Regions from separate parts of the Azospirillum sp. A26 genome, predicted to be linked through region 1. Evidence: riboswitches for the same ligand, from Rfam matches in the RefSeq annotation. Region 1 holds a riboswitch; the other holds the start of a gene.
The links. A riboswitch is a leader RNA that binds a small molecule or an ion and turns the genes downstream of it on or off. The one in region 1 is predicted to bind cobalamin.
Positions count from the first base shown of each region.

Region 2: another riboswitch for cobalamin. It lies ahead of ABNQ39_RS33535 (CbtB domain-containing protein); the one in region 1 lies ahead of ABNQ39_RS37065 (ribonucleoside-diphosphate reductase subunit alpha).

Region 1 is NZ_CP170478.1:234,542-238,950, forward strand. It holds gene ABNQ39_RS37055 (CbtA family protein) at 1-361, shown strand, start outside; gene ABNQ39_RS37060 (hypothetical protein) at 472-1,179, shown strand; cobalamin riboswitch at 1,296-1,542, shown strand; gene ABNQ39_RS37065 (ribonucleoside-diphosphate reductase subunit alpha) at 1,659-3,602, shown strand; gene ABNQ39_RS37070 (ribonucleotide-diphosphate reductase subunit beta) at 3,652-4,409, shown strand, end outside.
Region 2 is NZ_CP170476.1:573,969-578,377, forward strand. It holds gene cobW (cobalamin biosynthesis protein CobW) at 19-1,080, opposite strand; gene ABNQ39_RS33530 (CbtA family protein) at 1,095-1,886, opposite strand; gene ABNQ39_RS33535 (CbtB domain-containing protein) at 1,897-2,088, opposite strand; cobalamin riboswitch at 2,134-2,364, opposite strand; partial or broken gene ABNQ39_RS33540 (ABC transporter ATP-binding protein) at 2,683-3,449, shown strand; gene ABNQ39_RS33545 (ABC transporter ATP-binding protein) at 3,442-4,164, shown strand; gene ABNQ39_RS33550 (branched-chain amino acid ABC transporter permease) at 4,183-4,409, shown strand, end outside.

The sequences.
Region 1 (4,409 bases):
GGAAACCATCGGCTACCGCACCGGGCTGTATTTCTTCATGATGGTCTTCTCCATCGCGGCGCTCGCATTCGCTGTGACGTTCCAGCGGTCACTGGCCGTGCGTCTGGGCGGTTGGAACGGTGGCATCCTGGCCGCCGTGGCCTTCGTCGCCATCGTCGCCGTCGTCAGCGCGCTGCTGCCGGACATCAACGAGGTGCCGTCGGAATTCCCCGCCCTTCTTCTGTGGAAGTTCCGCGTCGCCTCGCTTGGCATCCAATTCCTGATGTGGACGGTGATCGGCCTCGCTTTCGGTGCCCTGGCCGAGCGGGTGCTCGTCGGCCGGACCGGTGGGGCCGCTGCCTTGCGGGTCCGGTCCGCCTGACCACGTTTCAGAAGACGGATCGATGATCACGAGAGGCCGGCTAAATGCCGGCCTCTTGCTTTCCGGCCGCCAGGTGTTTCCGGAAACTCCGGCACACAGGAGCGAAGTCCTTGCAAACGCCCATTCAGCGTTTCCGTTGCCGCCTCCGGACAAAGCCGGCTGGAGATCGCGGGCACCGCTTCCCGGTGTTGAAGGCGATGGTGCCGTGCCTTATCGGTGTTCTGCTGGTCGCGGCCATGCCGGGGCGGGCGATCGCTCACCGGTCGAGCGTCGTGGCCGCGGACGGCCTTCCCATTCCGGGTCTGACTCATGACCAGCTGGCCGTGGTCGCCGAATACCGGGAAGCGGTCCTCCGTGTGGCAGATCGCCAATCCCGGCGTGACGAAACCCTGATCCGGCTGCGCAACTTCGTCGACATCCAGCGCATGGCCTGCCTGTGGGGGATGGTCCCAGATAGCCTTGCCGACGAGGACAGTCCCTTCAACGAATGCAGCCATGCCTATTTGTCCGGGACCATGGCTCTGCTTCTGCATCTGCGTGATCGCGAAGGTGTTCAAGGACATGGTCCGGAAGAGGCCAGCCAACTGCTGAACCGGGTGGCCATGGCGATGCTGGCGAAGGAAACCGCGCCGATGCTCTGCGCCTATAGCGGCGACCCCTTCAACACGGCCGACGTGATCGCCCCTCATTGGATCGACGTACCGTTCCACCCAACCAGCCTGTTATCCTTGTCCGGGGTCGCGGTTCTCCTGGCAGCCGCTGTCGGCGGCTTGTGGAGGGGAATGGCGCGGATCGGCGCGGGCAGCACGGCGAGATAAGGAGCTGTCGGGGCCAGCCGCGTGTCGACGGTTGCGGCTCGCCCTTTCCTCTTGGCGGGTCTCGCATGAACCGTATTCGGCCATCGGTATGGCTTGACACCGCCGGGGCTTCCCGCTACTTCATCTTGCGTTACGGTTCCCTGGATATTCTATATCTAGGGCTAAGAGGGAAGCCGGTGAGCCGCCACCCTGTATCAGGGACGTGCGGCAAGGCCGGCGCTGCCCCCGCAACTGTGAGCGGAGAGCGGTTTCGTCGTTTTCAGCGCCACTGGTGCCAACCCTTTCCAAGGGCGGCGCCGGGAAGGCCGGACGAAACTGCGGTGACCCGCAAGCCAGGAGACCTGCCGTAACCGAATGAACGTCCACGGGCGGGGTGTCCCGGTGGTGCGCTTGCCGATCGGCGGGGCCTTTTTGCGCCTGCGCTTCCCGCAAGTCGTGCTCCCGTGCCGCTCCCGTCGCACAAGAACAAGGGATCACGGATGCCGGCGCTCGCTCAAGACCTCGCCCAGGACCTTGCCCAGGACTTCACCCGGGATTTGGCCAACGGCTTCGACCGTCACGGGAACCTGCTGACGCTGCCCCGGCGCCCGTCCGGGCAAACCGGCGGCCGCGCCCCCACGGAGCGCTGGACGCCGCCCGACCCCTCCGTCATTCGCCTCGACCGCAGCCGCGATGCCCTGCTGACCGCCTTCGGCAAGGCGACGCTGGACGACCGCTACCTGCTGCCGGGCGAGAGCTATCAGGACCTGTTCGCCCGTGTCTCCGCCGCCTACGCAGACAACGCCGCGCATGCCCAGCGGATCTACGACGCCATCTCGCGCCTCTGGTTCATGCCGGCAACCCCGGTGCTGAGCAATGGCGGCACCACCCGCGGCCTCCCCATCTCCTGCTTTCTCAACGCCGTGCCCGATTCGCTGGACGGCATCGTCGAAGTCTGGAACGAGAATGTCCGGCTGGCGTCGAACGGCGGCGGCATCGGCACCTATTGGGGCGGGGTCCGCTCCATCGGCGAAGCGGTGAAGGGCTGCGGCAGCACGTCGGGCATCATCCCCTTCATCCGGGTGATGGACAGCCTGACGCTGGCGATCAGCCAGGGGTCGCTGCGCCGCGGCTCGGCCGCCGTCTATCTCGACATCCACCATCCGGAGATCGAGGAGTTCCTGGAGATCCGCAAATCCTCCGGCGACTTCAACCGCAAGAGCCTGAATCTGCACCACGCCATCGTCATCACCGACGCCTTCATGGAGGCGGTACGCGATGACAGACCCTTCCCGCTGATCAGCCCGAAGACCGGCACCGTCCTCAGGCACGCCAACGCCCGTCAGGTCTGGCAGAAGATCCTGGAAGTCCGCATGCAGACCGGGGAGCCCTACCTGCTGTTCGGCGACACGGTGAACCGCGCCCTGCCCAAGCACCAGCGCGAGCTTGGCCTGCGCGTCACCACCTCCAACCTGTGCAGCGAGATCACCTTGCCGACCGGCAAGGACCATCTGGGCAACGACCGCACGGCGGTGTGCTGCCTCGCCTCGATGAACCTGGAGACCTGGGACGAGTGGAAAGGCGAGGAAGGGCTGGTCGAGGACGTTCTGCGCTTCCTCGACAACGTGCTGACCCGCTTCATCGAGGACGCACCGGAGGGCATGGAGAACGCCGTCTATTCGGCGATGCGCGAACGGTCTGTCGGGCTCGGGGTGATGGGCTTCCACTCCTTCCTCCAGGCCCGTGGCATACCCTTCGAGGGTGCGATGGCCAAGGTGTGGAACCTGCGCTTCTTCCGCAAGCTGCGCCGCGACGCCGACGCCGCTTCGGTCGCACTGGCCCACGAGCGCGGCCCCTGTCCCGACGCCGCCGAGCGCAACATGATGGTGCGCTTCAGCCACAAGCTGGCGATCGCACCGACCGCCTCGATCAGCATCATCTGCGGCGGGGCCAGTGCCTGCATCGAGCCGATCCCGGCCAACATCTACACCCACAAGACGCTGTCCGGCTCGATGTCGGTGCGCAACCCGCATCTAGAGAGGCTGCTGGCCGCCAAGGGCGCCGACCGGCCGGAGATCTGGCAGTCGATCATCGAGCATGAGGGCTCGGTCCAACACCTCGATATCCTCGGCGAAGATGAGAAGGCCGTCTTCCGCACCGCCTTCGAGATCGACCAGCGCTGGATCATCGAATTCGCCGCCGACCGCACGCCCTTCCTCTGCCAGAGCCAGTCGATCAACCTCTACCTGCCAGGCGACATCGACAAGTGGGACCTGCACATGCTGCATTGGACGGCGTGGGAGCGGGGGCTGAAGAGCCTCTACTACTGCCGCTCCAAGTCGGTGCAGCGCGCCGCATTCGCCGGCAAGGACAGCGCCATGGGCAAGGCGGAGGCAATGCAGACGCCGCGCACCGACTACGAGGAATGCCTCGCCTGCCAGTGACCGGCGGTCCGACCGCACCCCTCCTTTCCGCCATCACGGATCCGTCGCCATGACCTCGCTTCTCCACCTCGATCCCGTCAGCCTGATCGGCACCGGCCGCGTCGGCCTGCTGCAGGGCTCCGCCGCCTACAATGTCGAGCGCTACCCCTGGGCCTACGCCTACTGGAAGAAGCAGCAGCAGGTGCACTGGATGGGCGAGGAAGTCCCGCTCGGCGAGGACATCAAGGACTGGACCTCCGACCGCGTCACCGATGGCGAACGGAACCTGCTGACCCAGATCTTCCGCTTCTTCACCCAGAGCGATGTCGAGGTCAGCGACAATTACCTGAAGCGCTACATGCCGATCTTCCAGCCGCTGGAAGTGCAGATGATGATGGCCGCCTTCACCAACATGGAGACGGTCCACATCGACGCCTATGCCCTGCTGCTGACCACCATCGGCATGCCGCAGACCGAGTTCGCCGCCTTCCGCGATTATGCGGAGATGCGCGACAAGGCCGACTACATGCACAGTTTCGGCGTCGGCACGGTGGCCGACGTGTCGCGCACGCTCGCCATGTTCGGCGCCTTCACCGAGGGCATGGCGCTGTTCGCCAGCTTCGCCATGCTGCTGAACTTCCCGCGCCATAACAAGATGAAGGGGATGGGCCAGATCGTCACCTGGTCAGTGCGCGACGAGAGCCTGCATTGCGAGGGCATCATCCGGTTGTTCCACGAATGGAACCGCGAAACCGGTGCCATGACGCCCTCCGTGCGCGACGACATCCTCGACGTCTGCCGCACCATGGTCGGGCTGGAGGAGCGCTT
Region 2 (4,409 bases), on a different replicon from region 1:
AACTCTTACCCGAAACTTTTACCCAACGACCGCCCGCGTCACCGCATCGCGGTCCAGCCCGGTCTCGCCGATCACCACCAGACGGCTGCGGCGCTCCTCGCCCGCCTTCCACAGCCGGTCGTAGTGGGTCTGGATGCGGGTGCCGACACCCTGGACCAGCAGGCGCATCGGCTTGCCGGGCACGTCGATGAAGCCCTTCAGGCGCAGAACGCCATGCAGGCCGGCGACCTTCTCCAGCGTCATCGCCAGGGCGGCCGGATCGGGCTGCGCCGGCAACTCCATCACGAAGCTGGTGAAGTCGTCGTGGTCGTGGCCCTCTTCACCGTCATGATGGCTGGGACGGTTGGCAAGATCGTCCTCCACCGCCGCACCGACACCGAGCAGAACCAGCGGATCGACCGCACCCTGGGAGGCACGGACCAGCTTGGCGTCGCGGCCGACCGTGTGGGCGAGGGCGCCGCGGATCAGCTCCTCGACACGGGCGAGGTCGCCGTCGGCCAGCAGATCGGTCTTGTTGACGACGATCAGGTCGGCGCAGAGCAGCTGGTCCTCGAACACCTCCTCGATCGGCGTTTCGTGGTCGACGGTGCCGGCGGCGTCGCGCTGGGCCTCCAGCGCGGCCGGATCGGGGGCGAAGCGGCCCTCCGCGGCGGCCGAGGCGTCCACCACGGCGATGACGCCGTCGACCGTGACCCGCGTCTTGATCGCCGGCCAGTTGAAAGCCTGGACCAGCGGCTTGGGCAAGGCGAGGCCGCTGGTCTCGATCACGATGTGCTCGGGCGGGTCCGGGCGGGCCAGCAGCTTCTCGATGGCCGGGACGAAGTCGTCGGCGACGGTGCAGCACAGGCAGCCGTTCGCCAGTTCGATCACGTCGTCTTCGGTGCAGGTCGGGTTGCCGCAGGCGCGCAGGATGTCGCCGTCGATGCCGACATCGCCGAACTCGTTGATGATCAGCGCCAGCCGGCGGCCGTCGGCCTTTTCCAGCAGGCCGCGGATCAGCGTGGTCTTTCCGGCGCCGAGGAAGCCGGTGATGACGGTCGCCGGAACCTTGCCGGCGGCCGTTTTCGCAAGAGCGGACATGGGATGGAGCCTCCTTAACGCGCGCCGGGCTGAACCCGCAGGGCCGGCTGCCGTTCGGCCGGTTCGACCACGCCGCTCATCAGCCAGCCGCAGACGGAGCCGAGGATCGCCCAGAACAGGGCGGCGGATCCGAGCGAGGCGGTGACGAAGCGGGCGGCCAGTTCCGGCGGAACGGCACCCTCGGCGCTTTCCGGATGGGGGGCGCCGATCAGATGGGGCAGCGCTGCGGCCAGAACGGCGACGGCGATGACCAGACGGTTGCGGGCGAAGGCGAGGGTGGCGATGCCGACGCCGGCACCGGCCGCGGCGGTCAGCCACCAAAGCTGACGCAGCTCCAGCTCGGCCCCGGCCATGCCCGGCAGCTCCGGGGCCAGACCGAAGGACGGGGCCAGCGAGACGGCGACGAAGCCGCCCATGCCCCAGACCAGCCCGCGGCGGGCATCGACCGGCCGGCCGGCCAGCAGGATCGCGGCCGCCAGCAGCAGCGCATAGGCGACACCGGCGATCAGGTTGGTGGCGATGGTCAGGCCGATGCGCTGCATCGCCTCGTCCAGGGTGACCGGCACGCCTTCGCCGATCTCGCGCACGGGGCCATGCTGGTGGCCTTCGGCGTGGCTGGCGGCCGGAGCCCCAGCCGGAGCGGCAGTCGTAGGCGCGGCGGTTGCGGGAGGCGGGGTCACCACCTCGTATTTCTCGGCTTCGAGGATCAGCGGGACGGTCGTCGCCTGCTGAACGACGGAAGCGGCCGTGCCGGAGAGCACGCCCGCGACCAGAGCGGCTGTGAACAGCCGCCGGATCAAATCCATGACCCGCTGCTTAGTGGCAGGGGAACGCGAAGGAATGACGGGCGTCGTGCGCCGCATCGTGGATTTGCTGCGGCTGGGCGAAGCCGACGCCGTACAGCAGGAAGCTGCCGAGCAGGATCGCGGCAAAGGCGGCGACCGCAGTCTGGGCGGCGCTGCGGGTCGCGGAACTGGCGGCAGCGGCGTTCATCGAACGGGCATTCATAGAAAACATCCTTGTTCTCCCGCCACACCCGGCGGGGTTGGAAAAGGTCGGTCAAGTCCGCCGGCAGGTTTCCTGGCTTGCGGGTCGCTGCATCGCCGTCCGCCTTCCCGGCCGCGGAGGGCCAGTGGCATGATGGACGGGATGCTCGCCGCTTACAGTTGCGGGGGCAGCCGCGGCATTGGCGCTTCCGGGGATCCCGGAAAGCTCCGCACCGCATTCCCTATTATCCCCGCCGCCCGTCAGGACGGGCAGGGCACCGTTGGACAGCCACCATCGCAGTGCCGCGCCCGTTTGGCAAGCCCACAATAAGGCGTCTGCCACACGGACGATCTTGCATGCAGACACTTTGGATGCTGTCATGTTTTGTAGACAGAGTGTCCAGGGATCCGACACTTTCCGACGCAAGGGTGTCGGCCAGGGGGAGGACGCCGCAGCGAAACCCGCGGAGAAACAATGGGTCAGGCGGCCCGGCCGAAGCGACCCCGCATGTGGCATGCTTCGTGCGTACAACAATCGGTGAAACGTCCCGCCGCACGGCGGCCGCCGGGCATATGCCCGGGACATAAGGACGAACGGGAGGAGAATTCGCGACCGATGAACGCCGCACCGAACGACGACATCATCCTGGAAGCGCGTGGTCTGACGAAGGAGTTCAAGGGCTTCGTGGCGGTTCGGGATGTGAACCTTCAGGTTCGCCGCGGCACCATCCACGCGCTGATCGGCCCGAACGGCGCCGGCAAGAGCACAGTGTTCAACCTGCTGACCAAGTTCCTCACCCCACCCGCGGCCGAATCCTCTACAAGGGCCGCGACATCACCCGCACCAAGCCGGCCGACATCGCGCTGATGGGGCTGGTCCGCTCCTTCCAGATCTCCGCCGTCTTCCCGCACCTCAGCGTGCTGGAGAATGTCCGCGTCGCGCTCCAGCGGCCGCTCGGCACCAGCTTCCATTTCTGGAAGTCCGAATCGTCGCTCCACGACCTGCACGACCGGGCTTTGGAGCTGATCGAGGCGGTCAACCTCACCCCCTGGGCCGGCCATCTGGCGGCCGAGCTGCCCTATGGCCGCAAGCGCGCGCTGGAGATCGCCACCACCCTGGCGCTCGACCCGGAGGTGATGCTGCTCGACGAACCGCTGGCCGGCATGGGCCATGAGGACATCGAGGGCACCGCCGCCCTGATCAAGCGCGTCGCCGCCGACCGTACCGTGCTGATGGTGGAGCACAACCTGTCGGTCGTCGCCCACCTGTCGGACACCATCACCGTGCTCCGCCGCGGCGAGATCCTGGCGGAGGGGCCGTACGAGGTCGTCTCGAAGAACCCGCAGGTGATGGAAGCATATATGGGGACCGGACATGCCTGACGGGATGAACACCAAGACGGCCATGCTGGAGATCGCCGACCTGCACGGCTTCTACAGCGAAAGCCATGTGCTGCACGGCGTCAGCCTGGAGGTGCGGCAGGGCGAGGTGGTGACGCTGCTGGGCCGCAACGGCGCCGGCAAGACCTCGACCATGCGCGCCATCATGGGCATCATGGGCAAGCGCACCGGCTCGATCCGCTTCCAGGGCAGCGAGTTGATCGGCATGGCGCAGCACAAAATCCCGCGCCTCGGCATCGGCTATGTGCCGGAGGAGCGCGGCATCTTCTCAAGCCTCAGCGTGGACGAGAACCTGACGCTGCCGCCGGTGGTCAGGGAGGGCGGGATGACGGTCCCGCAAATCCATGAGCTGTTCCCCAACCTGAAGGGCCGCGGCTCGACGCAGGGCACGCGGCTGTCGGGCGGCGAGCAGCAGATGCTGGCCATTGCCCGCATCCTGCGCACCGGTGCCACGTTGATCCTGCTGGACGAGCCGACCGAAGGGCTGGCTCCGGTCATCATCGAGCAGATCGGCGTCGCGGTGCGCGCCCTGAAACAGCGCGGCTTCACCATCGTGCTGGTGGAGCAGAATTTCCGCTTCGCCACCACCATCGCCGACCGCCATTACGTGATGGAGGAAGGCCATGTGGTCGACATGATCCCCAACGACCAGCTCCACGCCAACATGGACAAGCTGCACACCTATCTCGGCGTGTGAGCGGGAGAGGACAGTCCGATGTCGCACCTGTTCGGCATTCCGCCGCAAGCCCTGTTCGGCCAGCTTCTGCTCGGCCTGATCAACGGCTCCTTCTATGCGCTGCTCAGCCTGGGGCTGGCGGTGATCTTCGGGATGCTCAATGTCGTCAACATGGCGCATGGCGCCTTGTACATGGTCGGCGCCTTCGTGGCGTGGCTGCTGCTGACCTACCTCGGCATCGGCTATTGGGGGGCGCTGGTGCTGGC